2 regions of the Mycobacterium sp. Aquia_216 genome follow, and region 2 is predicted to be linked to the other one. Evidence: predicted binding sites of a transcription regulator. Region 2 holds the regulator's gene; the other holds the start of a gene.

Region 1 (7,907 bases), 110 kb from region 2:
GATCAAGAACATCGAGGTCGCGGCGCGTACCGGCGGCGGTGACCCGGCGGGCAATCCGACGCTGTACGACGCCATTCAGAAGGCGAAGAAGACCTCGGTGCCCAACGACAACATCGAGCGGGCCCGAAAGCGGGGCGCGGGCGAGGAAGCCGGCGGCGCCGAGTACCAGACGATCATGTACGAGGGCTACGGGCCCAACGGGGTTGCGGTGCTGATCGAATGTCTGACCGACAACCGCAACCGCGCGGCCGGGGAGGTCCGGGTGGCGGTGACCCGCAACGGCGGCAACATGGCCGATCCGGGATCGGTGTCCTACCTGTTCACCCGCAAGGGCGTCGTCACGCTGGAAAAGAACGGCCTGTCCGAGGACGACGTGCTCACGGCGGTGCTGGAGGCCGGCGCCGAAGACGTCAACGACCTGGGTGACAGCTTCGAGGTGATCTCGGAGCCGACCGATCTGGTCGCGGTGCGCACCGCGCTGCAGGACGCCGGCATCGACTACGACTCGGCCGAGGCCAGCTTCCAGCCGTCGGTCAGCGTGCCGGTCGACGTCGACGGCGCCCGGAAGGTGTTCAAGCTGGTGGACGCCCTGGAAGACAGCGACGACGTGCAGAACGTGTGGACCAACGTCGACCTGTCGGACGAGGTGTTGGCCGCTCTCGACGAGGAGTAGTTCGGCACATCTGTCCCACGCGTCTCTGGCTCAGGTGACACACTTTTTGCCCGCCTCTGAGCGACAAACCACCGTGTCGCTCAGAGGCGGGCAAAGACCTCTATGCCTCCCGTTGGGTACGGGAGTGGCAGAGGTGACGCAGCAGGCCCGGCTAGTCGTACCCGTGCCGCATGTCCTCGACGATGCGCGGGTTGTCCAGTGTGGACGGTTCGAGCGGGCGCGGCGCGATGTCGTCGGAGAACACCGTCGCGGCTTGCAGAACCGGTGGGCTGAGGTAGCGCAGCGGCGGGGCGTCGGCGGGCATGGTGGGTATCGGCGCGGCCGTACCGTCCGGGCCGGGGCGCGCCAGCACGAAACCCCAGTCGCCGAACGTCGGCACATGCACGTGGTAGGGCGTGACCGCATACCCCGCGGACCGCATGGTGGACACCGTTCGCCAGAACGCGGTCGGCGTGGAAAACGGGCTGCCTGCCTGGACCACGACCAGTCCATCGGGTGAAAGTGCATGCGCGACAAGGGCATAGAACTCAGTTGAATACAGGCGGCCCAGCACTGGTGTGTCCGGGTCGGGCAGGTCGACGATGACGGCGTCGAAGCCCCCGGCCGGGCGCAACTGCGGATGCGTCGCCCGAAGCCAGCGCATCGCGTCGTCGATCACGACGGAAACCCGAGGGTTGTCCAGCGCGCCGGCATTGGCCTCGCGCAGGGTGGTGCGGGCGATCTCGATCACGGCGGGGTCGAGCTCGACCTGCACGATCTTGTCGATTCTGTTCTGCCGCAGTAATTCTCGTGCTGCCAGGCCGTCGCCACCGCCCAGTACCAGCACCGAGCGCGCGCCCTTGCCGAGCGCGGGGTAGACGAGGCTTTCGGTGTATCGGTATTCGTCCCGGGTGGAGAACTGCAGGCCGCCGTCCAGGTAGAGCCGGGTGTCGTTGTCGCGTCGAGTCACGACAATTTCCTGGTAGGCGGTATGCCGGTAGGCGATGATCGGGTCTGCGTAAAGCCTTTGGCGGCTTGTCGTTTCGATGTCATGCGCGTGCACCAGTAGCACCACTAGCAGCCCGAGGGCCGTGGCGAGAGCGCACAGTGCCGTTGCCAGCTGTGCTGTGGAGATAACGCGCCGCAGCAGGAACATCGCCACGATGGCCGCCGCGACCAGGTTGACGACGCCGGTGGCCGCCGCGCCGCGGATCATCCCGAGATGCGGCAGCAGCGCGAACGGCCAGACCAATCCGCCGACCAACGCCCCCAGATAGTCGGCCGCATTGAGGTTGGCCAGTGTGCGGCCGGTGTCGGTCGCCGGATCTACGGAGGCGGTTCGTCTCTGCTGCAACAGCGTCATCAGCAACGGCACCTCGGCGCCGACCAGGCCGCCGATCAGCGCGGTGCCGATCGCCAGCACCCACGTCGACCCGATCGCGCCGTCCAGGAACGCGAACACCGCATACAGCGCCGCCGCGGACAGCCCGCCGATGATGCCCAGCATTGCCTCGACGGCGACGAACATGATGCCCGCGTGCCGTAGTAGCGGCTTGACCAGCAGCGCGCCCACACCCAGCGCCGCGATGTAGCCCGCGACGATCAGTGAGGTGGCGACGATGCCGCCGCCGTTCAGGCTCGCCGACAGCGTCAGCAGCGCCAGTTCGTAAATGATGCCGCACGCCGCGCACGCGGCGACGGCCGCGAGCAGCAGGGCTCGCCAGCGTATCGACGTCTCCGCGGGCCGTGCCGCTTCCCGTGTGGTCGTCATGACACCGCGGCGGCCGTTACTCCTCCGACGGCCAACAGCATCACCGCCACCGCGAACGACCCGGGATGCAGCTCGGCATCGTCGATGTGCTCGTGGAAGCTGCCCGGGATCACCAGACGCAGCGTCAGTAGCGCGATGCCCAACAGGATCACACCCATCAACCCGTACACCGCAACGCCGACGAGGCCCTGACCCAACTGGCTGTAACTGTCGACGACGGCGCTGACAATCACGGTGGTGAGGGCGACATACATTGCGCAGGACACGATTACGGCGTTGGGGCGGCGATCGACGAACACCAGCTGGCGCAGCTTGCCCGGAGTCAACACGTCGACCGTGTAGAAGCCGACGATCAGCACCGCCATTCCGACGACGAAGTACAGCAGTGAAGCGACGACGCCTTTCAGGACGGGGTCGAGGTCCACGTTTCCGATATCGAAGGCGAGGTACATGGTTGTCTCCTTTGTTATTTCGTTCCGCCGGGGCCGCCGGGACTACCGCCGGAGCCGCTGGACGGCGATCCGGGACCGAAGCCGGGACCGAGGAAGATGTAAGAGCCGTGGCTGTATCCGGCGCCGAGGCTTTCGACGCGAATGCTGCACGGGTGGGTGCCATCTGGGCCGACGGTCACGATATTGTCGCTGTAGCGCAGGTATTCGGTGTTGTCGTTGTCCGCGCGCGCCTCGGGCTCCTGATAGTCCGCGATCGTGTCGGCCACCTGGTCCGGCGATCCGCTGCAGAGGTATCGCTTTCCGTTGGCATCGCGGGAGTACTCGCGATAGTTGCTCGCGATATACGACGCAATATTCTTCTGCAGCAATATGATTCCGGCAACCAAGCACACCACCGACGCCGCGGCCAGCCCACCGGCAAGCCAGAACAGGTGTTTGCGGCTCACGGCCGCCACCGGCTCGCAGTGTGGACCACTTCGCCGCCGGAGCCAAGCGGGGTGCGCGGGTACAGGTGCCACGTCTGCCAGCGCCAGCCGGTGCCGTCGGGTTCGGCGGCCAGCACGGTCAGTGCGGCGTCGTCGCCGGGGAAGGTGCCGCCGAGCCAACCGGTTTCGGTCCGGCACCGGTCGCGCAGTTCGCGCGCCAATCGCCGAAACGTCGTCTCGTCGTACGTACCGGTGGCCGATTCCAGCGAATAGCCGCCGGCTTCGGCGCGCTCGGGCAGCTTGCCGGTGTCGCTGTCGGCGGTGCACGACACCTGCTCGGAGAAGGTGCTGGCGGCGTGCTCGATCGTGACGAGATGTGAGGCGCCGAGCACCCCGAGCCGCAGTGCGCCACCGTCGGGATGCCGCAGCGAATGGCTCGCCAGCAGCGGCGGCGCGGGTGCGTTGAGTGCGAGCCGCAGCCTTCTTCCGGACACGTCGGCCGGAGCTACGGCGAGTTGATAGAGCGGCACCGGGCGGCCCTACGGGGAGCCCGGCGCGGGCGCCGGGTAGACGGTGAGCTCCCCCGGCAGCACCGGCTTGCCCGTCGATATCTCCCAGGGTGTGCCGGGTGCCCAGCGCTCGAAGGAGAGCAGCACGCTTTCGTCGGCGTTCGCGCAGTCGACGAACTCCATCTCGCCGCCGGCCGGCAGGCCCGTCGTGCCTTCGGTGGTGTAGGACGCCCGGCCGCGCTCGGACTCCTGAAACGAGATCCCGTCGACCAGGTATTGGTCGCCGGGTTGCAACGTGACGTCCTTGCGGGTAACCCACATGACCAATTCGAGGCGCCCGTCGTCGGATTCGACGGCGAACCAGGTCGGCCGGTCGCCGCCCTCCAGCAGGTGTTCCCACCACACGAACGGTCCCTCGCGGAACGTCACCGACCCGCGGACCACGTAGTCGACCCCGCCATGGCTGACGATGGCGCCCGGCCCCAGCTGCCGGGGCCCGAACTGGGGCATGGCGTCGAAGGCCAGGGGATCACGGCGTCCCCGCGGCCCGGCAGCCGCCTTGGGGCGCCGGGACGCCACGACAAGCACGATGATGGACGCGATGAACAGCACCGCGGCCAGCACCACCAGCACTGTTCCCAACCAGACCCTCCCGTCGCCGCGGCCGTGGAGCGAACGTGGGCCTAAGTTAACAGCTTTTGCCGGGTCCGGAGCCGCAACCTGCCCGGCCCGAAAGTGGCCCGGGCGCCGCGTGTCGGAGTTCGTAGCGGTCGGACCCGACCGCTACGCTATCGAACAGCTGTTCGGGCCACGGTATTTTCAAGAAGTCGACGAAGTTGGAGCATGCTATGCGCGTGATGGGCGTCGACCCCGGACTGACTCGATGCGGGCTTTCGGTCGTCGAAAGCGGGCGCGGCCGACATGTCGTCGCGCTGGACGTCGACGTGGTCCGCACCCCGTCGGATGCCGCGCTGCCGCAACGACTGCTGGCGATCAGCGACGCCGTCGAGTACTGGCTGGACACGCATCGTCCCGACGTGATCGCGATCGAGCGGGTGTTCTCCCAGCACAATGTGTCGACCGTGATGGGCACCGCGCAGGCCGGCGGCGTGATCGCGCTGGCGGCGGCCAAACGCGATATCGGCGTGCATTTCCACACCCCCAGCGAGGTCAAGGCCGCGGTCACCGGCAACGGTACCGCCGACAAGGCTCAGGTCACCGCGATGGTCACCAGAATCCTTGAGCTGCAAGCCAAACCGACGCCCGCCGACGCCGCCGACGCGCTGGCGCTGGCCATCTGCCATTGCTGGAGAGCGCCGATGCTAGCCCGGATGGCGGCGGCCGAAGCGATGGCCGCCCAGCAGCGCCAGGCCTACCGGGCCAAGTTGGCCGCCAAGGCCAAGGCGGCCAAAGCGGGGGCGGCCCGATGATCGCCTCGGTGCGCGGCGAGGTGCTCGAGGTCGCACTCGATCATGTCGTGATCGAAGCCGCCGGCGTCGGCTACCGGGTGAACGCGACGCCGTCGACGCTGGCCACGCTGCGCCACGGCAGCGAGGCCCGGCTGGTCACCGCGATGATCGTTCGCGAGGATTCGCAGACGCTGTACGGCTTTGTCGACGGCGAGACCCGCGACCTGTTCCTGACGCTGCTGTCCGTGTCGGGCGTCGGCCCGCGGCTGGCCATGGCGACCCTGGCCGTGCATGACGCCGCGGCGCTGCGTCAAGCGCTGGCCGACGGCGACATCACCGCGCTGACCCGGGTGCCCGGCATCGGCAAGCGCGGCGCCGAGCGGATGGTCCTGGAGTTGCGCGACAAGATCTACCCGGCCGGTGCCTCCGCGGCGGCACCCGCGGGCGCTACCGTCAACGGCCACGCGGTGCGCGGTCCCGTGGTCGAGGCGCTCGTTGGCCTGGGCTTCGCGGCCAAGCAGGCCGAGGACGCCACCGACAACGTGCTGGCGGCCAGCCGCGAAAAAGGCGAGCAGGCAACGACTTCCGGTGCATTGCGGGCCGCACTGTCGCTACTGGGTAGGTCCAAATGAGCGACGACGATTCCGAGGACTATTCGGATCGCGACCTGCGCGATGTTTCCGGGGCGCTGGTGTCTGGGGAGGGCGACGTCGACGTCAGTCTTCGGCCCCGCTCGTTGCGGGAGTTCATCGGCCAGTCCCGGGTCCGCGAACAGCTGCAGCTCGTCCTCGAGGGGGCCAAAAACCGTGGCGGCACACCGGATCACATCCTGCTGTCCGGGCCGCCGGGGCTGGGCAAGACGTCGCTGGCGATGATCATCGCCGCCGAGCTGGGGTCCTCGTTGCGGGTGACCTCGGGGCCGGCGCTGGAGCGCGCGGGCGACCTGGCCGCGATGCTGTCCAATCTGGTCGAGCACGATGTGTTGTTCATCGACGAGATTCACCGCATCGCCCGGCCGGCCGAGGAGATGCTCTACCTCGCCATGGAGGACTTCCGGGTCGACGTCGTCGTGGGCAAAGGCCCTGGGGCAACGTCGATTCCGTTGGAGGTGGCGCCGTTCACCCTGGTCGGCGCGACCACCCGGTCCGGCGCCCTGACCGGACCGTTGCGTGATCGCTTCGGTTTCACCGCGCACATGGATTTCTACGAGCCGGCCGATCTGGAGCGGGTGCTGGCCCGTTCGGCCGGGATCCTCGGCATCGAGCTGGGCGCCGACGCGGGCGCGGAGATCGCGCTCCGGTCGAGGGGCACGCCGCGGATCGCCAACCGCCTGCTGCGCCGGGTGCGCGATTTCGCCGAGGTGCGCGCCGACGGGGTGATCACCCGTGACGTCGCCAAGTCCGCGCTGGAGGTCTACGACGTCGACGAGCTCGGGCTCGACCGGCTGGACCGGGCGGTGCTGTCGGCGCTGACCCGCAGCTTCGGCGGTGGTCCCGTCGGCGTTTCGACGCTCGCGGTGGCGGTCGGGGAAGAGGCGGCCACCGTCGAGGAGGTGTGTGAGCCGTTCCTGGTCCGCGCCGGAATGGTCGCGCGCACGCCGCGGGGCCGGGTGGCCACCGCGCAGGCCTGGACTCACCTGGGCATGACACCGCCGGCTGGGGTCACCGGGTTGGCCCAACCGGGGCTATTCGAGTAGGAGGCGCCATGATCACCGCCGGATTGGTATTCGCCGCGCTCGCGGCGTTGCTGCACGTCTATATCTTCACGATGGAGTCGTTGACCTGGACTTCACCCCGGACCCGCGCCACCTTCGGTACGACGCCCGAGGAGGCCGAGACCACCAAGCTGCTCGCGTTCAACCAGGGCTTTTACAACCTCTTCTTGGCGATCGTCGGGGGCATCGGGATCGCTGAAGTCGCGACGGGACACCGGGCGGTCGGAGCCGCGCTTGTCTTCGCCGGGATCGGGTCGATGGCCGCGGCCGCGGTCGTGCTCCTGGTGTCGGCACCGGGCAAGGCCCGGGCCGCGGTCACGCAGGGCGCGTTTCCGTTGATCGCGATCGTGCTGCTGGTGCTCGGCCTGACCACGTAACTGGGGTTACATCCCCGACACCGCCGGGTATCCACGCGATGCTGAAGTAGCCCGGCGTCTATAGGGGGATGTAATGAACCACGCGAAAGAAGGTCAGCCAGGCAGGTTGTGGATGCCACGCTCCCGCGGTGCGGTTTGCGGATTGGTCCTGGTCATCCTCGGTGCTTGGGGTGCGCTGATCCCGTTCGTCGGTCCGCATTTCAACTTCGCTTACACACCCGACAGGCAGTGGGCATGGAGCACGGCTCGTGGCTGGCTCGAGGTCCTACCGGGCGGCGTCACCGCGCTGGGCGGCCTGTTGCTGATCTTTTCCGGAAATCGGATCACCGCGATCGTGGGCGGCTGGCTGGCGGTCCTGGCCGGGGTCTGGTTCGTGATCGGTGGTGAGGTCGCTCCGATCGTGGGGATCGGATCCGTCGGCGACCCGATCGCCGCAACCGCGCGTAAGCGGGCCGCACTGGAGATCTCGTATTTCTCGGGTCTGGGAGCCCTGATCGTCTTCGTCGGTGGCGTCGCGCTCGCACGCCTGGCGGTGCGGCTGGCCAGCGATATCGAAGCCCTCGCGCGAGTGCGGTCGGCGGCGCCGCCGGCCAATGAG
Region 2 (7,907 bases):
ATCATGGCGGAGTGGAGCAAGGCCGGCGGCGACACCTCGCCGCTGGGCGCCCGCAAGGGCGATGTCTACCCCGTCGCCGACGGCTTCGCGTGCGACTTCGACGGCGGCAAGATGTACTTCACCACCGCCACCGGTGCCAGATTCATCTACGGGCCGATCCTGGATAAGTACGACATGCTGGGCGGTGCGGCCGGTAGCGACCTGGGCTTTCCGACCATCAACGAGGTTCCCGGTCTGGCGGGGCCGGACAGCCGAGTGGCGACGTTCTCGGCCAGCGACAAGCCGGTGATCTTCTGGACACCCGACCATGGGGCGTTCGTCGTGCGCGGCGCGCTGAACGCCGCCTGGGACAAGCTCGGCAGCTCGGGCGGTGTCCTCGGCGCCCCGGTCGCGGATGAGACGTACGACGGCGAGGTGTCCACCCAGAAGTTCGGCGCCGGCCAGATTTCCTGGAACCGCAAGACCAAGGAATTCACCACTGAGCCAGCGGGATTGGCCGATCAGCTGAAAGGCTTGCAGGTAGCGATCGATCCCGCCGCGGCCATCAACATGGCCTGGCGCGCGGCCGGCGGCGCCAGCGGTCAGCTGGGCGCCAAGCAGGGTGGTCAGTATCCGATCGGTGGCGACGGCATCGCCCAGAACTTCGCCGGCGGCAAGGTGTTCTTCAGCCCGGCAACCGGTGCGGCCGCGATCGAAAGCGACATTCTGACGAAGTACGAGTCGCTGGGTGGCCCGGTCAGCAGTGACCTGGGCTTCCCGACCGCCAACGAGTCCGACGGCGGCGTCAGTCCCAACAGCCGGATCGCCACGTTCTCGGCGGCCGACAAGCCGGTGATCTTCTGGACCTCAGATCACGGCGCGTTCGTCGTACGCGGCGCGATGAAGGCTGCCTGGGACAAGCTGCGCGGCGCCACCGGAAAGCTCGGCGCGCCGCTCGGCGACCAGACCGTCGACGGCGACGTGATCTCGCAGAAGTTCACCGGCGGCAAGATCTCGTGGAATCGGGCAAAGAACACCTTCTCCACCGACCCGGCCAACCTGGCCCCGCTGTTGTCCGGCTTGCAGGTGTCGGGCCAGAACCAGCCGAGCAGCACGGCGATGCCTCCGCACGCCAAGAAGTGGTTCACCTGGAGCTGGTGGTACGTGTTCGCCCTGGTCCCGCTGCTGGTTTTGGTGCTGCTCGCGGTGTTTGTGGCGGTGCGGTGGCGCCGGCATCGCGCCGGCCGTAAGACGGCGCCCTACGACATCGAGCGCGACGTCGATGTCGGCGGCTACGACGACACGGGCGAGCCGCGCTGGGGGCCCGATTACGCCGAGGCCTCCACCGAGCACCTGTCATTCAGCGACCTGAACGCACCGGAGCACCACGAGGCCAACGAGGTGCCGCGAGCCAGATGGCCGCACGCACCCGAAACCGCCGAGCTGGCCGACGACGAGGGGTACGACCACCGGGCATCCGTTTCCGAGGAGGAGTGGGATCAGCTAGGGGTCGACGAGCGGGATCCCGACTCGGTCGACACCGATTCCATCCCGGTGGTGTCGGCGGAAGATCTGATCGAGGCCGGGTACGGCGACGAGCTCCCGCAGGCCGGCTACCGCGACGAGGCCGACGTGCCCGGTTATCCGGATGCCCTTGCCGATGCCGCCTACACCGATGCCGACTACACCGATGCCGCCGGCCCGGAAGCCGCCTACCCGGACGCTGCCGTCGCCGACGAGGCCGGTTATCTGGATTACGCCGACGAGGATGCCGCGTACGCGGACGCGGGTTACCCCGGAGCCGACGATGAGGAGGCGGCCTATCCCGACGTCGCCGTGCCGCACACGCCGCCCGATCTCGCTGCCGCGAGCGACGCCGCATCGGGTGCTGCGGCCGCGTCCGGTGCTGCCGCCGCGGGTGGGGCCGCATCCGGCCTGGCGGCTGCGCTCGGCGTCGCGTCCGGGGCCGCACCGAGAGGCGGAGGGCGCCACGCCGCAGCGGACACCGATGACGAGGCGGACCTCGCGCCGGCCGCGGCTATCGGCGCACTAGGGCAATCCGGCCGTCCGACGATCCATTTGCCGTTAGAGGACCCGTACCAGATGCCCGACGGCTATCCGATCAAGGCCAGCCCCCGCTTCGGTTTGTACTACACGCCGGATAGCGACCTCTACCACGACACGCTGGCCGAAATCTGGTTCTCCAGCGAGGAAGCCGCGCTGGTCAACGGCTTCATCAAGGCAGACTGAACGCCGGTCCGCTCGGCGCTATACCTTGCGGATCACCGTGACGACCTTGCCGAGCACGGTCGCCTCATTGCCCGGGATGGGATCGAACGCGGGGTTGTGCGGCATCAGCCAGACCTGACCGCCCGCGCGTTTGAACGTCTTGACGGTGGCCTCACCGTCGAGCATGGCCGCGACGATGTCGCCATTGTCGGCGACGTTCTGCTGCCGCACCACCACCCAGTCGCCGTCGCAGATCGCCGCCTCGACCATCGAGTCGCCGACCACCTTGAGCAGAAACAGCGTGCCCTCGCCGACCAGCTCGCGGGGGAGCGGGAAGACATCCTCGACGGCTTCTTCGGCCAGGATCGGTCCACCGGCCGCGATGCGCCCAAGCACGGGGACGTACGTGGGTTCCGGCAAGGCGTCGGACCCGGCGACCTCGGTGGCCGGCGCTGCCACCACCATTTCGTCGGCGCCGCGGACGTCGACGGCCCGGGGACGGTTCGGGTCGCGGCGCAGGAATCCCTTGCGCTCGAGGGTGCGCAATTGGTGAGCCACCGAGGATGTCGACGTCAGGCCGACCGCGTCGCCGATCTCCCTGATGCTCGGCGGGTATCCGCGGGTGGTCACCGACTCGCGGATGACGTTCAAGATGGTGCGTTGCCGCTGGGTAAGCGATGAATCCACGGCGTGCAACCGGCCGTCCGGTCCGGCTGCTGAGGTGTCGTTGCTGTCGCTCATGGCACTGAATGTAGCCCGCCTGAATCCAAGAATCAAACATGTGTTCGACTGGCGTGTCGCACCTGGGGCGGCCCGGAGAAGTGATTCGCGGCACTCTGCGAATAACAATGGTGTAACTCTCGAAAAGACCGGGTACTTGTGCTTTATGGCATCGATAGCGACCGGGACAAGTTGTCGGTGGCATGGTCTAGCGTTTTGCTCGTGCGACACGCTTCGCTCAAATGTTCGGATTTCGAACACACGAGCGATAGGGTCGAACGCACGAGCGAGGATTAGTTGACCGGAGGAACGCACATGACGCTCATGCACACAGTCTCACCGCGGACCAACAACGTGCGGCGCCCGAGCGACGGGCTGGTCGGACGGCCTCGTTATGACCAGGAACGCGCACTGCGGTCGCGCCGCGCCGGGCAGTCACGCCCGGCCGGGACTCCGATGCGCTACCGGGGCACCGGCGTCGCGATGTCGGCCGCGCCGCACCGCCGGCGCCCGGCGACGGTCGGGACGACGATCGGTCTGGCCCTGATGGCCGGGATCATCACCCTCTGGCTGGGCCTGGTTGCGAATCTCGGTCAGATCGCCAACGGCGACTCCGCCGCGGCGGCCGCTCCCGTGCCGGACCGGCTGTCCGTGGTAAAGGTCGAGCCGGGCGAATCGCTACAGGACGTGGCGCACCGGGTGGCCCCGGAAGCCCCGGTCCGCGCGGTCGCCGACCGTATCCGCGAACTGAACAACCTGAGCTCGCCGGCGCTGGCCGCGGGTCAGACGCTGATCGCGCCGGTCGGCTGACGCCGCGCCGGTGATGGCGAAAACCGCTCTACGCCAAGGCTCCTCAGTTCATCCTCCGGTATCACCACGCGTGTCGCGGCTGCATTGGCCCGGCGCGGTCGTGCCCAGGTACGCTCGGAGTGTTCCGCGAGATGCCGGCACAGCGAAGGAGCGGTCATGCATTGTCCGTTCTGCCGCCATCCCGATTCCCGGGTGATCGACTCGCGGGAAACCGATGAAGGCCAAGCCATTCGGCGGCGTCGGTCGTGCCCGGAGTGCGGGCGGCGCTTCACCACGGTAGAAACCGCGGTCCTGGCCGTGGTCAAGCGCAGCGGCGTCACGGAGCCGTTCAGCCGCGAAAAGGTCATCAAGGGCGTTCGCCGGGCGTGCCAGGGCCGTCAGGTGGACGAGGACGCGCTGAATCTGCTGGCCCAGCAGGTGGAAGATACGGTGCGTGCGGCCGGTTCGCCGGAAGTGCCCAGTCACGAGGTCGGCCTGGCGATCCTCGGCCCGTTGCGTGACCTGGACGAGGTGGCTTACCTGCGCTTCGCGTCGGTATACCGGTCCTTTTCTTCGGCCGACGATTTCGAGCGCGAGATCGCGGCGCTTCGCAAGCATCGCAAAGTATCGACACCGGGCTGACGGCATGCCTGGCGACTTGCATCCCGATCTCGCGGCGCTCGCGCCGCTGCTCGGCACCTGGGCCGGTCGTGGCGCGGGCGAGTACCCGACGATCCAGCCCTTCGAGTATCTCGAGGAAGTGGTGTTTTCCCATGTGGGCAAACCGTTTCTGGCTTACGCGCAAAAGACCAAAGGGGTAGCCGACGGCAAACCGCTGCATGCCGAGACCGGCTATCTGCGGGTGCCGGAGCCCGGTCACGTCGAGCTGGTGCTGGCGCACCCCAGCGGCGTCACCGAAATCGAGGTCGGCTCCTATGAAGTGACCGGCGATGTCATCGAAATCGAGTTGGCCACCACGTCGGTCGGACTGACTCCGACCGCCAAAGAAGTGTCCGCGCTTGGCCGTTCCTTCCGCATCGACGGCGGCCGGCTGTCGTACTCGGTGCGGATGGGCGCGGTCGGGCAACCCCTGCAGCATCATCTCACCGCGGTGTTGCAGCGAAAATCCTGAGGCCGCCGCTCAGTTCAGTTGTGTCACACCGTCGTTGACGACGCGGCCGGCGACGCGCGCCCAGCCATCGGAACTCCACACGGTTTCCAGCCTCGACCCGTTGCCCTGAGTGATGCTCAGGTCGCGGCTGAGATGTTCGGTTATCCGGAGCGCGGCGGAGCCGGTCGCTTCGTCTTCGGGCACACCGAGATTCGTGACGAACGTCCGGGAGCGCAACGAACCGGTGGACTGGTCGATCCAGGCCCACAGGTAGTGCGCGCTGTCGTCGGGGAAGTTGCTGGGCTCGGCCGCGAGAAGCTGGTCAACGGAATCGAATTCGTGAATTGCGAATTCAGGGCCCCAGTCGGCGCGCGCGGTGACGCCCACCAGATCGCCGTCGTAGTGCACCTGCACGATGCCGGCCGGGACCGCGAGCGTGTTGATCGGCGTGCCGTTCTCCCGCAGCCACCACGACAGGCCGACGGTCGGGTGCCCGGCGAACGGAAGCTCGGTGCGTGGCGTGTAGATGGTGGCTTGCGTGGTGGTTGAGCCGGCGGCCGGCAGATCGACGAATATCGTTTCGCTGTAACCCAATTGGGTGGTCAACTGTTGGCGATCGGCGGGAGCGACCTGGTTGGCCTCGACGACGCCCAACGGATTGCCGAATCTGCCGTCGCGGTCGGTGAAGACCCGCAACACCGTCACATCGATACCCATGTCCCGACTGTACGGCCCGGGTCAACGCAATTATCTAAGTAGCGCTGCGCTCGTCCGAGCCGATCGCGTTGAACACCGCGTCGCGCGTATCGGCCGAGCCCGTGACCGTGCGTTCGCCCCTGCCGGTGCGCAGTAATTCACGAAGCGCGGCCTGATCGTATTCGGCGGGCGCGGTGGTGTCGATGAAGCGCTGCAGGACGTCGATGAAGCGAGCCGGGTCTTCGTGGAACGGAAAGTGACCGGAGCCCTGAAAGATCTCCAGCCGCGAGCCGGGCATCGCGGCGTGTGCCATCCAGGCATGACGGACGGGGACCACCGCATCCTTGGTCCCCCAGACGATCTGCACCGGGATGGCCTGGGTCAAATAACATCGATCCAGGAAGGTGACGATCTGCCCGCGCCAATCCACCACTGCCCGCAGTGTCCGGCTGAATGCCGATGAGGCCGTCGGCTCCGGCAAGTCGTCCAGGATGCGCAGCACATTAGGCAGATCGCGGCCCAAACCGGTCGATCCGATGGCCAGGCCCGCGAGCCGTCCCGCCAGCTGAACTGCCGGCAGCACCAGGGGCAGCCGCAGCAGCGCCAACGCCTCCGTCCCGATCGGTAGCGAGGCCAACCGGAAGGCGACGTTGACGTCCTTGGTGACACCGCCCGCGGCGACCAGGATCAGCCGCTCGACCAGATGCGGGAACTGATAAGCGAATTGCATCGCCACCCCGCCGCCGAGTGAATGACCGACGATCGTCACGCGCTCGATATCGAGCACGGACAGCAAGTCACGCATCCCGTTGGCATAGCCGGCCACCGAGTAGTCGGCGCGGGGTTTGTCGGATTGCCCGTGCCCCAGCAGGTCGGGGGCGATCACCGTGAACCGCTGAGCGAGCTTGGCCTGCACGGTATTCCACGTCGTGGAGTTGTCGCCGATGCCGTGAATCAACAGAATGGCCGGCCCGGAGCCGGCAATGCGGAACGCTCGTTTGTACCCGTGGATGGTGCGGAACTCGAGCCGGGGGGTAGTCACTTCCCGCACCGGGCGAAGATTGCTCTTGCGCTTGCGCTCAGTCATCTCGTCACCCTTGTTGTCGCGCCCCCTTGGACGTTTAAGCCGGGTCGTCGTCGTCGCGCTTCTTCTCGGCCTGCTGGGCTAGGAATCGCTCGAACTCGGCGCCAAGCTCGTCGCCGCTAGGCAGGTCTTCGTCGTGCGTTAGTAACGACCTGTTCTCCTGAGCGTCGATGAAGGCATCGTACTGGCGCTCGAGTGCAGCCACCACTTGAGCGACCTCGGCACTCGCCTCGACCTGCTCGTCGATCTTGGCCCGGATCTCGGCCGCTGCCTCGGTCAGCGCGGCCAGCGGTAGCTCCAGCGAGCCGGTCTTGGCCACCTGCTCGAGCAACGCCTGGGCACCGGCGGGGTAGTCGGTCTGCGTCAGGTAATGCGGGACGTGGACGGTGAAACCGACCACCTCGTGCCCGTGCTGAGCCATCCGGTACTCCAGCAGGTTGGACGCGCTGCCGGGGACCTGGATCTCGGAGATCCACGGCTGAAAATCGGTGATCAACTCGCGGTTGTTGGAGTGCGCGGTCAGGGTGATGGGACGTGTGTGCGGCACCGCCATCGGGACGGTGCCCAGGCCGATGGTCTGCCGCACGCCCAGCCGCTCGGCCAGCAGGCGCACCGCCGTGATGAACCGCTCCCACTTGAGATCCGGTTCCATGCCGGCCAGTAACAGGAATGGGGTGCCGATGCTGTCGCGCATCGCATACAGGCTCAGCTCCGGGTCGTCGTAGTTGGTGAAGTGATCGGTCTTGAACGTCATCATCGGCCGGCGCGACCGGTAGTCCAGCAGCTCGTCGATCGCGAACGACGCGACCAGCTCGGTGTCCAGGGCCGCTTTCAGGTGGGTAGCGGCCAGTCGTATCGCGTGGCCGGCGTCCGAGAAGCCTTCCAAAGCGTGCACCAGCACCGGGCCGCGGCCGTCCGATGTCACCAACTGGGGCGCCGGAAACTCCAGCTCGTACATGCCGGGTTGTCCCGGCTGGTAGTACAGGTCGTCGTCGTTGTGCTCGTTGGACATCGGGTTTTGCCTCCTCCCGGGGGTCTCTCCAGGGTGCCTTAACCAGTGTCCCCCGAATTTATAGGCACCCATAATCGAAACAGGATGACGCTCGAACGTAATCCGGACGGAACAATTCCGGGGGCACCGGATCTCCCAGAAATCTACAGCGGCAGCGCGATGCGTCGAATTCAGCTTCCATCGGCGTGGTCGGGCATGATGGAAATCGATGCGCGTCCCGATGCTGCTGCTCTGCCCGATTGTCGGCCTCGCGACGTTACTGGCGTCGTGCGGTCGCCCGGTGCTGC

What was found. Region 2 encodes LexA, which represses DNA repair genes until DNA is damaged. Its sites were predicted from a motif close to CGAACANNTGTTCG; they were not measured.
Region 1: the regulator LexA is predicted to act here: its motif matches at 4,602-4,615, upstream of ruvC (crossover junction endodeoxyribonuclease RuvC).

What each region holds. Positions count from the first base shown of each region.
Region 1 covers NZ_CP113529.1:2,596,366-2,604,272, forward strand. Annotated here, with positions in the region: gene OK015_RS12245 (YebC/PmpR family DNA-binding transcriptional regulator) at 1-673, shown strand, start outside; gene OK015_RS12250 (polyamine aminopropyltransferase) at 825-2,423, opposite strand; gene OK015_RS12255 (DUF350 domain-containing protein) at 2,420-2,875, opposite strand; gene OK015_RS12260 (DUF4247 domain-containing protein) at 2,890-3,321, opposite strand; gene OK015_RS12265 (DUF2617 family protein) at 3,318-3,830, opposite strand; gene OK015_RS12270 (DUF4178 domain-containing protein) at 3,840-4,451, opposite strand; gene ruvC (crossover junction endodeoxyribonuclease RuvC) at 4,658-5,239, shown strand; gene ruvA (Holliday junction branch migration protein RuvA) at 5,236-5,850, shown strand; gene ruvB (Holliday junction branch migration DNA helicase RuvB) at 5,847-6,914, shown strand; gene OK015_RS12290 (DUF1304 domain-containing protein) at 6,923-7,309, shown strand; gene OK015_RS12295 (hypothetical protein) at 7,383-7,907, shown strand, end outside.
Region 2 covers NZ_CP113529.1:2,490,274-2,498,180, forward strand. Annotated here, with positions in the region: gene OK015_RS11620 (LGFP repeat-containing protein) at 1-2,229, shown strand, start outside; gene lexA (transcriptional repressor LexA) at 2,248-2,949, opposite strand; gene OK015_RS11630 (LysM peptidoglycan-binding domain-containing protein) at 3,244-3,738, shown strand; gene nrdR (transcriptional regulator NrdR) at 3,895-4,359, shown strand; gene OK015_RS11640 (peroxynitrite isomerase) at 4,364-4,849, shown strand; gene OK015_RS11645 (PhzF family phenazine biosynthesis protein) at 4,859-5,545, opposite strand; gene OK015_RS11650 (alpha/beta fold hydrolase) at 5,580-6,611, opposite strand; gene OK015_RS11655 (proteasome assembly chaperone family protein) at 6,646-7,620, opposite strand; gene OK015_RS11660 (trypsin-like serine peptidase) at 7,829-7,907, shown strand, end outside.